DNA from 4 places in the Alteromonas infernus genome. Region 1 is predicted to be linked to each of the others. Evidence: predicted binding sites of a transcription regulator. Region 1 holds the regulator's gene; each other region holds the start of a gene.
What was found. Region 1 encodes MetJ, which represses methionine synthesis genes. Its sites were predicted from a motif close to TAGACGTCTAGACGTCTA; they were not measured.
Positions count from the first base shown of each region.

Region 2: a site for MetJ is predicted at 1,596-1,613, ahead of msrA (peptide-methionine (S)-S-oxide reductase MsrA). Genes of this name have one in related genera too.
Region 3: a site for MetJ is predicted at 1,602-1,619, ahead of metK (methionine adenosyltransferase). Genes of this name have one in related genera too.
Region 4: a site for MetJ is predicted at 2,219-2,236, ahead of thrA (bifunctional aspartate kinase/homoserine dehydrogenase I). Genes of this name have one in related genera too.

Region 1 covers NZ_CACSIG010000033.1:158,187-161,390, reverse strand. Annotated here, with positions in the region: gene metF (methylenetetrahydrofolate reductase) at 151-1,038, opposite strand; gene metJ (met regulon transcriptional regulator MetJ) at 1,200-1,532, shown strand; gene ACX5J7_RS09545 (malic enzyme-like NAD(P)-binding protein) at 1,706-2,941, opposite strand.
Region 2 covers NZ_CACSIG010000042.1:29,149-32,352, forward strand. Annotated here, with positions in the region: gene ACX5J7_RS10685 (sodium-dependent transporter) at 1-49, opposite strand, end outside; gene ACX5J7_RS10690 (SDR family NAD(P)-dependent oxidoreductase) at 318-1,043, opposite strand; gene ACX5J7_RS10695 (thiol-disulfide oxidoreductase DCC family protein) at 1,033-1,428, opposite strand; gene msrA (peptide-methionine (S)-S-oxide reductase MsrA) at 1,690-2,235, shown strand; gene ACX5J7_RS10705 (hypothetical protein) at 2,333-3,204, opposite strand, start outside.
Region 3 covers NZ_CACSIG010000017.1:262,291-265,494, reverse strand. Annotated here, with positions in the region: gene tkt (transketolase) at 1-1,284, opposite strand, end outside; gene metK (methionine adenosyltransferase) at 1,690-2,835, shown strand; gene ACX5J7_RS04980 (hypothetical protein) at 3,079-3,204, shown strand, end outside.
Region 4 covers NZ_CACSIG010000054.1:135,749-138,952, forward strand. Annotated here, with positions in the region: gene thrA (bifunctional aspartate kinase/homoserine dehydrogenase I) at 1-2,044, opposite strand, end outside; gene ACX5J7_RS13240 (excinuclease ABC subunit UvrA) at 2,457-3,204, opposite strand, start outside.

The sequences.
Region 1 (3,204 bases):
AATACACCTATATCAAATGGTAACTGGGGTAAGCCTTGGTGGCAAAATTTAAATTAGGCTTTATGCAGGTGATATAAAAAAGGCGCTTTTTACGCGCCTGTTCTGCATTCATATTATCAGAGGGTACTGTTAAAGCGAGTGCCACGGAGATTATGCGCCACTGCGTACGCCTAGCATATGGCAAATGGCGTAACTGAGTTCGCTACGGTTAAGAGTATAGAAGTGGAAGTGCTTAACCCCTTCTTTCGCTAATACCTTAACTTGGTCCATAGCAATGTTTGCTCCAATAAGGTTTCGCGTTGCCTGGTCGTCAGCGTCAAGGCCATCGAACATTTTATGTAGCCACCCTGGAACATGCACGTTAGTAAAGCCAGCGAATTTAACCAGGGTTTGGTAATTGGTTACTGGCAAAATGCCCGGCACTAAATCGATATCTACACCGGCAGCGGCTGCGCGGTCTCTAAATCGCAAATAAACGCTGGTGTCGAAGAAAAACTGCGTAATGGCTTCGGTTGCTCCTGCTTCAGCCTTGCGTTTAAGGTTAAGCAGGTCGAACTGCGCATTCGGGGCTTCAGGGTGCTTTTCAGGGTAAGCAGCAACGGAAATATCAAAATCCGCCACGTCTTTCAACAAGGCAACTAAGTCAGAGGCGTACATCTCTGTTTTTTCTAACCCTGGCGGTAAATCGCCGCGAAGCGCAACAATACGGCGAATGCCTGAATCCCAGTAGTCTTTTGCAATTTGCTTAAGCTCCTCGCGGCTTGCATCTACGCACGTCAAGTGTGGAACTGCAGCAACACCGGTTTGCTGTTGAATTCGCTTAACCACATCGTGTGTTCTGTCTCGTTCGCCGCTATTTGCACCGTAGGTCACCGACATATAGCTTGGCTTTAGTGGCGCTAAGCGCTCTACAGATTTCCATAGTGTTTGTTCCATGGCTTCCGTTTTAGGCGGAAAAAATTCAAAAGATACATCAATATCACGCAGTTCCGACAGGGACTGGTTTAATGCATCGATACCTTGCGCGTAAGAAACCATGGCTTATTCTCTTGAAAATGTAATTTTATAGACGTTTAGACGTCTAAATTAAATAATATATGTCTAGACGTCAAGAGGTTTACACTGCTCAATTGACCTTTTCGTGAACTTGTTTAGAATTTCTGTTCATAACATAAAAAAGAGTAGACCGAGTTAGTACAATGGCAGAATGGAACGGTAAGTATATTCACCCCTACGCAGAGCATGGCAAAAAGAGCGAACAGGTAAAGAAAGTCACTGTCTCTATACCAATTAATGTGCTGAAGGCACTCACCGACGAGCGTACTCGCCGCCAAATAAACAATTTGCGCCACGCCACCAATTCGGAGTTACTTTGCGAAGCGTTTTTACACGCGTTTACGGGGCAACCTTTACCGAACGACGATGATTTGCGCAAAGACAATCCTAATCGGGTGCCAGCAGAAGCGCGTCGCATTATGGAAGAAATGGGTATAGATCCAAGCTTTGAAAACAACGTCTCGGAAGATGAATAAAGTTCAGCTTAACCCATGCTAACAAAAAACGGCGCTATTAGTGTGAAGTGATCTCACAATAATAGCGCCGTTTTTTATGGCATATTAAACATAGTAATTCTTGTTTAATGCTACATCACTGAAGTTAGCCTTTCGCTAGTCTGGTTTTCGGCAACCCCACTGTTAATTTACCCCTATTCGGCCGAGTTTTCAGGTACCCGGGCCACGCCGGACGCTATCGCTGCTTTAGATACCGCAGTTGCGATACGTTCACATAAGCGTGGGTCCATCGGCTTAGGGATAATGTACTCTTTACCGAAGGTCAGACTGTCGCTTTTACTTGCCGCTAATACTTCTTCTGGCACCGGCTCTTTGGTAATGGTGCGAAGGGCTTCAACGGCGGCCACTTTCATCTCGTCGTTTATGGCCGTGGCGCGAACATCTAATGCGCCGCGGAAAATAAAAGGGAAGCATAGAACGTTGTTAACCTGATTTGGGTAATCAGAGCGCCCGGTTGCCATAATGAGGTCTTTACGCACCTCATGGGCCAGCTCTGGCTTTATCTCTGGGTCTGGGTTTGAGCAAGCAAATACAATAGGGTTCTCTGCCATTAACGCTAGCGTTTCTGGTGGTAAAACGTCAGGCCCTGATACGCCAACAAAAATATCTGCGCCTTCCATAACATCTTCAAGGGTGCGTTTGTCGGTGTTGTTAGCAAAGAGCTTTTTGTGCTCAGTCAGCTCTTCACGACGGGTATGAATAACCCCTTTTCTGTCTAGCATATAAATGCGTTCACGCTGGGCGCCGCATTTAATGAGTAGTTCCATGCAAGCTACCGCGGCTGCGCCTGCACCCATGCACACTATTTTTGCACTCTCGATATTTTTGCCCTGAATCTCAAGGGCATTTAGCATACCCGCTGCCGTGACGATTGCAGTGCCGTGCTGATCGTCGTGAAATACGGGAATTTTACAGCGCTTTATAAGCTCTTGTTCAATCTCAAAACACTCAGGGGCTTTAATATCTTCTAAGTTTATACCGCCGAAGGTGTCGGCGATATTCGCCACAGTATTAATGAACTCTTCTGTCGTGCGATGCTTTACTTCAATATCAATGGCATCTAGCCCGGCAAAGCGTTTAAACAGCAAGGCTTTACCTTCCATCACAGGCTTTGAGGCGAGGGGGCCAAGGTTACCTAAACCTAAGATCGCGGTGCCATTACTAATCACGGCTACCATGTTACCTTTAGCGGTGTACTTATAGGCATTATCGGGGTCTTCAGCTATTTCCCTAACTGGTTCGGCAACACCGGGGCTGTATGCTAATGCAAGGTCGTCAACACTATCTGCTGACGTAGACAGCTCTACGCGAATTTTTCCGGGGGTGGGGTAGGCGTGATAATCGAGTGCGCGTTGTCTAAAATCTGACATGTAAAATTGTATCCTTAGATGTAGGGTTCATCGGTGTTTTTACTCACGCTTTGCCGCTATCTTATGTCGTTATAGTTATAGGAAGATAAACACAAGCGCGTTCTAACCAAGTAATTACAAAAAGTTTTAAACACTGAAACTGAGCGAATCTAGCCACAGGTTCCAGCTTAATTTGTTGTTGCATTTTCAGTTACGCAATATGAATTCGAATAACTGAAAGCGCTACAAGGCATGATAGCAAGCCAATATTCATAAGATTAATA
Region 2 (3,204 bases), on a different contig from region 1:
CCAAAATAAAACCTATGCGCGATCCGAACTGTTCTCTGGCCCCGCTCATATCCCTTCCTCTCGTTGAGTTATTGTTATAGCAGTTCGCAATAAAAACCCGACACCTGTTGTATGTCGAAGGTTAATGCCATGCGAACTGGTATTATTTTATTATCAGGATGGCGTTCTGTTATTATGACTCACGTGTGGCGTCAACGCGTTGTATTGCAACCTTTATGGGCTTATCAATACGCTGCACCAATCCCAAAAATAGCATGGTAACAGCAGTGAAATAAAAAGTCTTGATGTTGAACTTGTTGAAATGATGAAAGACCGTATCACCAAGTTACCACTTCACCGTTCCAGTCGATAAAATGGCAAACTTGCTCTCTATCTAGTTGAGAAAGGTGCGTAATAAGCTGTTTCGCCGTAAACTCAGGGGTAAATAGTTTCTTAGCAGCGACATTCTTTTGAAAAGGCTTTGAAAGCCCGGTATCAACGGTGCCCGGGTGATAGCAAACCAGTATTGTATTTTTTACTCTACGCTTGTATTCAACCGATGCGGTTTTAACAAACATGTTAAGTGCGGCTTTCGACGCGCGATAGCCATACCAGCCACCCAAGCCATTATCAGAAATACTGCCCACACGTGCACTTAGACATACAAGGGTCGAGCCTTCTTTGCTCACAATATTAACAAGGTGTTTTAGCCACAGCGCAGGCGTAATGCTGTTAGTACCAAAATACGCCGACAGTGCCGCTTCGTTTATATCCTCTAAACGCTTTTCAGGGTGAATGGCGTTTTCCTCGTTATGCAAAAAACCCGTGGTTATCACCACAGCGCTTATCACTACCCCCTGCTGCGCTAACTGCTGTACAAACTCACCTATGTGTTTATCGTCCTGCGTTGAGATTTGATAATATGAGACACTTTCTGTTTGCTCAAAGTCTGAAGCCGGCGCACGGCTTACCGCGATAACGTCATTGCCCATTGAGCGGTATTGGTCAACTAGCGCAGCCCCAATTCCCCCAGAAGCCCCAACAACTAACACCTTATTTTTCATTGGGCTCTCCTGGTATACAGCGGTCGCACTGGCGTTTTTTGCCCGTCAGCAAATAAGAAATAGTGTATCTATGCTTCGCGAAAACGTTATAAAAGGCATCGGCCACGTGGCGAATAAGCGGCCAACGAAGGGGCGCGTAAAGCCAGCCTACACCAACCGCTTTCCACGCCTCATGGGTGACGTCGAGGCCGGTTATCAAGGTGCCATCGCTGCGAAGGCCATGTATTCTGGCATTAAGTGCGTGCCAGTCTAGCGCGGGATAGCGAATAGAAAAATCAGGCGACTGAATATCAACCAGCGTTAGCTTGTTGTGTTTATCTCGTTTTGCTAGGTGTCGCATCTCTGCGATACATAAGGGGCAATAGCCGTCATAGAAAATAATCACTTTTTACTACCTCTACTACATAGAACGCATCGACGTTGGCTGTTTTGCCCGAAAAGGCAAAATCGATACCTTTCACTGAAAACGTAATCTATCGTAAAACTCATCACGCGTATTTAAAGCGTTAAGCTTAAAACCTTTCGCGATGACACCACATTATTCTTATTTAATATTCGTTTATACGATAAAAAAACACGCTTGGATGACTTGTGTTGAAGGCGGGGCGCACCCACACTACAACCATAGATTATGAGAGGTTTTATTATGGCAAATTTACAAGTCGCGACTTTGGCGGGCGGATGCTTTTGGTGTATCGAATCAGCGTATAACACCGTTGAGGGTGTAGAAAAAGCTATTTCTGGCTATGCTGGGGGCGAAAAAGCCGATCCAACTTATGAAGAAGTATGCACCGGCACTACCGGCCACGCCGAGGTAGTACAGGTAACCTTCGATGCAGATAGCATTAGCTATCGCGAAATATTGGAAATTTTCTTTGCGTTGCACAACCCTACACAGCTTAACCGACAGGGTAACGACGTAGGCCCACAATATCGCAGTGCGGTATTCTATCACAACGCCGAGCAAAAGGCCGAAGCTGAGAAAATCATCGCAGAAATTACTGAAGAAGAAATCTGGCCTGACCCAGTAGTTACGGAAATCGTAGAGATAAACAATTACTACGATGCCGAAGACTATCATCAGGATTACTTCAAAAATAACCCGCAAAACCAGTACTGTTCAATGGTGGTTGCGCCGAAACTGGCGAAGTTTAAGAAAACCTTTGCTTCTCGTCTGCGCAGTGACGCGTAACGAGAATCAGCGCGAATAACGCTGGTCCCGTTTTAATAAAAAAAGGTTGCTTTATTGGTGCTAGCAACCTTTTTTATGTGTCAGCGCTAACACTGATTTATTTAAACCACGTGTCGTTTATCTTAAGTGGAAATAATAGAGGCGCTAAATCTTCATATCGGCTTAAGTGAGCATCACACGTCGCGTTTTTTAAGTAGTTCTTTTCCCAAGGATCGTTAATGATCCACAGGGTATCTTTAATGACCACCACCCCTTCCATTGATGCATTATCCATAGTGTACTGCTCGCAATTCTCGTCGCCGGCAACATCAAAGGTAATAGGTATGCGTTTGGTTGGCTTTTTACCGCTGACATCAATTACCCAAAGTTCATTGTCATTTCTTGCAGCCCCCAGCAAATACGACGCGCCTGTTGTGTGCGTGTAGAAGGTTAATCCGTTGATAGGATGATTACCAGATGTAAACCGGGGTAGCTGCAAACTAGGTTCACTTACCGCTGCAAAGTCACTGGATTCAAAAAGACCGTCATCAACATTCAGCGAGAAAATCCTTGGCTGGCGGGCCTTGTCCTTCTCTAACCCTAAATACAAGGTACCGTCGTCGGCCATGGCAAGACCTTCAATACCGTCGTTAGGAAAATTACCCACTTCAAGTGCTAGAGGAAATTGGAGTGGACGCACATTTGACATTTCTACTGTGCCATTATCTTTGCGGGTAAGCTTGACCAGCAAGGTGGGATAGTCTGTTGAACCGGTATCCTCGTACTTGGTTTCACACCGTGGACTTAATGCTCCGGTGCGTGTGGCATCTTCGGTTACCGTATAAATCACATCGGTATTTCTGGGGTCTACGGCTAATGCTTCCAAATCAGGCTGCTCACTAAGATAGCTGAAAAAGCAGCTTCTACGCACACTTCTGGCAAACGAAAAACGCTCGCTCGATACGCTAAGTGTGGCGGTTTCTGGCGCAA
Region 3 (3,204 bases), on a different contig from region 1:
AAAGCCACCGTGAAGGGTAATACCGTTCATCATGGCAGACATACCAAACTCACGCACACCGTAGTATATGTAGTTACCTGATGCATCGTTCGCTTCAACACCTTTACTGCCTTCCCAAATAGTCAGGTTAGAACCTGCAAGGTCGGCAGAGCCACCTAATAGCTCAGGTAGCAGCGGACCAAATGCGTTTAGCGCATTTTGCGACGCTTTACGCGAAGCAATGTTTTGTGGGTTAGCTTGAAGTTCAGCGATGATAGCGTCTGCTTTGTCGCTGAAATCTGCTGGCAGTTCGCCATTTACACGGCGTTTGAATTCTGCTGCAAGCTCTGGATAAGCGGCTTCGTATGCTGCGAAAGCATCGTTCCACGCGCTTTCCGCTTTTGAGCCTTTGTCTTTACCATCCCAGCCCGCGTAGATATCGTCTGGAATTTCAAATGCGCCGTGGCTCCAACCAAGCTTCTCACGCGTAGCAACAATTTCATCATCGCCAAGCGGTGCACCGTGGCAAGACTCAGTACCTTCTTTATTAGGCGAACCAAATCCAATGGTGGTTTTACAGCAAATTAGCGTTGGTTGCGTTGTATTCGCTTGCGCTTTTTCGATTGCGGCTTTCACTTGCTCAGCATCGTGACCGTCAACACCTTCAATCACTTCCCAGCCGTAGCTCTTGAAGCGCGCTGGTGTGTCGTCGGTGAACCAACCTTCTACTTCACCGTCAATTGAAATGCCGTTGTCGTCCCAAAATGCGATGAGCTTACCAAGACCAAGCGTACCGGCTAGTGAACACGTCTCATGAGAGATACCTTCCATCAAGCAGCCGTCGCCTAAGAATGCATAGGTGTGATGATCAACAATAGTGTGACCGTCTTTGTTGAATTGTGCTGCTAGCACTTTTTCAGCAAGCGCCATACCCACTGCATTGCTAATACCCTGACCTAGCGGGCCAGTAGTAGTTTCAACACCTGGCGCATAGCCATACTCTGGGTGGCCTGGGGTTTTAGAGTGAAGCTGACGGAAGTTCTTTAACTCTTCAATAGGCAGTTCGTAGCCTGAAAGGTGAAGCAAAGAATACAACAGCATCGAGCCGTGACCATTTGAAAGCACAAAGCGATCGCGGTTAGCCCAAGACGGGTTAGCAGGATTGTGTGATAAGAAATCACCCCATAGTACCTGCGCGATGTCAGCCATCCCCATTGGGGCGCCTGGGTGACCTGATTTAGCTTGTTGAACAGCATCCATGCTTAGTGCACGGATAGCATTGGCGAGTTCACGACGAGAGGGCATGTTGTCTCCTGATTTATTTTGTATCTTTTGTTTCGTATCTTAGCGGGCTAGGCAAGCTAGACGAGCGTAGAGGTAAGGCGTTCGCTCCACTTCTTTATACGAATGAATGTGGCATTATTCTTACCTATGCCACCTAACAGTTCAATGGGTTTTCATTGCCAATAGTGAAAGTAATAGTAAAAAATGGTCTATACGCTCACCAATGCGTATTAGCTCGGTAATGAAAACCCTCTTATCTTTGCCTAAGTCTTTTTATTGTATAGAAATAACCCTAATACTGATCGGGTCATGTCAACATTTCGTAACAAAGAGACTTTTAGACGTCTAGAAGTAAAGACTGGTATTTATAACTTGTTTTAGTACAATATACGACTATTTTGATAATTTAACGCTTACGGAGCATTTATGGCCACGCATTTATTCACATCCGAGTCAGTGTCTGAAGGACATCCGGACAAAATTGCTGATCAGATCTCAGATGCGGTTCTTGACGCTATTTTAGAACAAGATCCTCGCGCTCGGGTGGCCTGCGAAACGTATGTAAAAACCGGTATGGTTTTAGTAGGTGGTGAAGTAACCACTTCAGCGTGGGTAGACATTGAAGAGCTTACCCGCAACACCGTAAAAGAAATCGGCTATACCCATTCAGATATGGGCTTTGATGCTGACTCATGTGCGGTATTAAATGCCATTGGTAAACAGTCTCCTGACATCAATCAAGGTGTTGATAGAGCAAGCCTTGAAGAGCAAGGTGCAGGTGACCAAGGCTTAATGTTTGGTTACGCCAGCGATGAAACAGACGTTTTGATGCCGGCACCTATTACGTACTCTCACCGTCTTGTGCAAAAGCAAGCCGAAGTACGCAAGTCTGGTAAGCTAGACTGGTTACGCCCGGACGCAAAAAGCCAAATTACCTTCAAGTACGAAAACGACAAGCCTGTGGGTATTGACGCTGTTGTACTTTCAACGCAGCACTGCGATTCAGTAAGCACTGAAACGGTTCGCGAAGCGGTAATGGAAGAAATCATTAAGCCAGTGCTACCAAGTGAATGGATTGATGGCAATACACGTTTTCACATTAACCCCACGGGCCGATTTGTTATTGGTGGTCCAATGGGCGACTGCGGCTTAACAGGTCGTAAAATCATTGTAGACACATATGGTGGTATGGCTCGTCACGGCGGTGGTGCGTTCTCTGGTAAAGATCCATCTAAGGTAGACCGCAGCGCAGCCTACGCAGGCCGTTATGTTGCCAAGAACATTGTTGCGGCAGGTCTTGCAAAGCGTTGTGAAATTCAAGTGTCTTACGCCATTGGTGTTGCAGAGCCTACGTCTATTAGCATTGATACCTTTGGAACGGGCGTTGTTGATGAGAAAACGTTAGTAGCGCTTGTGCGTGAACACTTCGACCTACGCCCTTACGGCCTTATTCAAATGCTTGACCTTGAGCGTCCTATTTATCGCCCAACGGCCGCATATGGTCACTTTGGTCGTGACGAGTTCCCATGGGAAGCAACAGACAAAGCGCAAGCGCTAAAAGCCTCACTTTAATTCAGTAGGCAATAAGCACATAGTGCAAGACGCCGCTCGGTTGACGTTTTCATTATCGTCGTACCGAGCGGCGTTTTTGTTTTTCTTCGAGACAATGCTAGCGTGCGAGGAGAAAAAGTTAACGATTCTATTTTCAACATTTATTATTTAACGCTATGATTAAATAATGTTCGCTTCGTTATTTGCTACTCACCCCTTGTAATCTAAACGCTATACAAGCAGTGGCAACACTTGGGCTCATCCATGAATGTAGTTACCAGTATTTTTCTCGCTCTCTGTATTACTGCAGCCATGATGACAACACAGGCTTTTGCAGGGACAAATGACACGCATTTCAGCCCTATTCAATTTAAAAGCAAAAAACTGGCT
Region 4 (3,204 bases), on a different contig from region 1:
GCGCTACGTCCATACCGCTTAAATCATCGCGAGGATCTGGCTCGGTAAAGCCATTGTCTTTTGCTGTTTGCGTCGCTTGCGACAGGCTCATGCCCTCGTCAAGCTTGCCGAACACGTAAGACAAGCTGCCTGATAAAATACCTTCAAAGCGGTGCAGAACGTCACCGGCGCTAAACAGCTTTTGCAGGTTATCAATAACCGGAAGGCCTGCGCCCACTGTCGTCTCATAAAGGTATTGACGGTTAGTAGAAAGTGCCGTTTTGCGCAGCTTACGGTAATAAGCCATGGCGCTGGTATTCGCCTTTTTGTTCGGCGTCACTACGTGGAAACCACTTTCCATCATATCAACGTACTGATTGGCAATGGCTTCATGGCTGGTGCAGTCAACAATAACTGGATTCACTAAGCTGTTGTCATTAGCAAACTGGTGTAAGCGCTCAACGCTCAACCCTTCGCTCGCTGAATCAAGTGCTGCGCTCCAGTCACCGCTTAAATCTATACCTTGGCTGTTTAACAGTAGCTTACGGCTATTGGCAATACCGTAGACACGCAGCTGAATATTGCGCTTTAACAGTGCCGGCTGCTGCTTTTCAATCTGCCCTAGCAGTTCAGTCCCCACGTTGCCACACCCTACTAGGAATACGTCTATGGTATGACGGTCAGAGAAAAAATTCTGATGAATGACTTTTACCGCTTTTTTCGCACGCTTGCTTTCAATAACTGTAGAGATTGAGCGCTCAGAAGAGCCCTGCGCGATGGCTACGTTGTTAACTCTCGCTTGCGCAAGCGAGTTAAAGAAACGGGCCGCCAAGCCTTTGGTTTGACGCATACCGTCACCCACTAAGGTAACAATGGCAAGATCATGACGCACTTCGATTGGATCAAGCAGCTGATTTTGTAACTCTAGTGCAAACGCATCTTCAAGTAAGGTTAACGCACGCTGGGCGTCCTTGCTTTGAATACAAAAACTGATTGAGTACTCAGAGGAAGACTGAGTAATTAAACTGATAGAGATATTCGCATTCGACATGACTTCAAACACGCGACTTGCCATGCCTACCATGCCTTTAAGACCAGGGCCTGCAACGTTAAACATAGTAACGTTATCAAGCTGTGAAATACCTTTAACCGACGTCCATACTTCACTTTTTTCGTTGCTGATAAGCGTACCCGGCGCCGCTGGATTAAGCGTATTGCGAATTAAACACGGGATGTGATGTTGAGCGATAGGGCCAATGGTTTTAGGGTGAAGAACTTTAGCGCCAAAATAAGACAGTTCCATGGCTTCTTGATAAGTCAATTTATCAAGCAGTACCGCACCTTCTACTTGGTTCGGGTCAGCATTGTAAACACCATCTACGTCTGTCCAAATCTCGCAACAGCTTGCATCGATACACGCCGCTAAAATTGCTGCGGAATAATCTGAACCGTTGCGGCCTAACGTCACTTTTTCGCCCGCTTCATTAGCGGCGACGAAACCCGGCATTATTAAGAACTCACTGCCATCGTTTGGTACGTCTGAAAAACGCGCCTTACTTAGCGACACGTCGGCAATGCTGTCTAGGTATTCGCCATCGGCAAGCACATATTTTACCGGGTCGATAACGCGGTTAGCGATGCCCTTCGCTGAAAGCATGGCGCTGAAAAGCGTAACCGAAATATATTCACCAATGCTTAGGATACCCGCTGCAACATTATCTGGCGCTACGCCAAGCAACTTTATGCCTTCAAGGTGCTGCTTTAATACACTGAGGTGACTGTTGATGAAATCTACCACGCTTGCGTGGGCAAAGCCGTCGAGTTCTTCGTTAAGGTTGTTGGCAATGCCGGTAACCGTGTCGTTCAGTTTAGTGAATAACGGTTGGAAATCTTCACCCGCGGCTGCTTGTTCACACAATAGTGAAAGCGCGTTCGTTACCCCCTTAGGGGCAGAGAGTACAACCGCAGCACCGTCGGTTTGGTGGGTGGCCGTGCTAATTTCCATAACGCGCATGTATCGCGGTGCATCGGCTAGAGAAGAACCCCCAAACTTTAAGACTTTCATATGCTGCTCCTTAAGGTTACGCATGCTAAAACGTGTGTAAAAAAAAGCCCGCTCTGTGTTAGGCGGGCTTTCGTTGTCTTTTGCTTACTTGCACTAGCCAGCGACCGCCCTTTTTAAGGTGGTAATCGACATCATGGTGGTGCGAGTAAGTAGAATCTTTTTCATACAAGCAATTTGCCGTATAGACGTCTATAAGTCAACCGCAGTTTTCACCACACTGTATTGCAAAAAGTGAAACACTCTTTAAAAAACATTTCTTTTTAAGGTACAAACCCGTTTTACCTCACTACGCCGTTTAAGTGTGATACTACACATTGGCTTCTCAAAGCCGTATTGCACGGTGCTTGCTGCTATGACAAAGGTGCGGCATGCAAAATGAGTAAACAAATGAGCGACCGGCGGCCTTTGCCGATTAATTTATTTTGCAAGCTTGCTTCAAAAAGGGCGCAGTTGCGCTTTCCTTATTCTTCGCAACGTCTTTTGGTGTGCCCCACGCCACGATTTGTCCACCGTCCTCGCCAGCTCCCGGCCCCATATCAATAACGTGGTCACTAGCGGCGGCCACTTGCATATTATGCTCAACCATCACCACGGTATTACCGCTATCCACAAGCGTACTTAAGTGCTCCAAAAGCAGTGCAGTATCTGAAAGGTGCAAACCTGTGGTCGGTTCGTCCAGCACATAAAGGGTGTTATTGTTTTGCGCACGCTTAAGTTCAGAGGCCAACTTAATACGCTGGGCCTCACCTCCTGATAGCTCGGTGGCACTTTGCCCCAGTGTAAGATAACCAAGGCCAACGTTAATTAGTGTTTTAAGCCCTCGCAAAACTGCGCTGTTATCCTCAAATACATCCTGCGCCTCGTTGACTGTAAGAGATAAAATATCGGCAATAGAGTGTTTTTTATAGTGAACATCTAAAACCTCATCCTTAAACCGTGAACCATTACAGACCGAACAAGGTGAATACACACTGGGCATAAATAGTAATTCTACCGACACTACACCTAGTCCTTCACAGTTGGGGCATCGGCCTTTGGTCACGTTAAAAGAAAAATGACCGGCATCATACTCACGGCTTTTGGCGTCGTCAGTGGTAGCAAATAAGCGTCTGATTTGGTCGAACATGCCCGTGTAGGTTGCGAGCGTCGAGCGTGGTGTT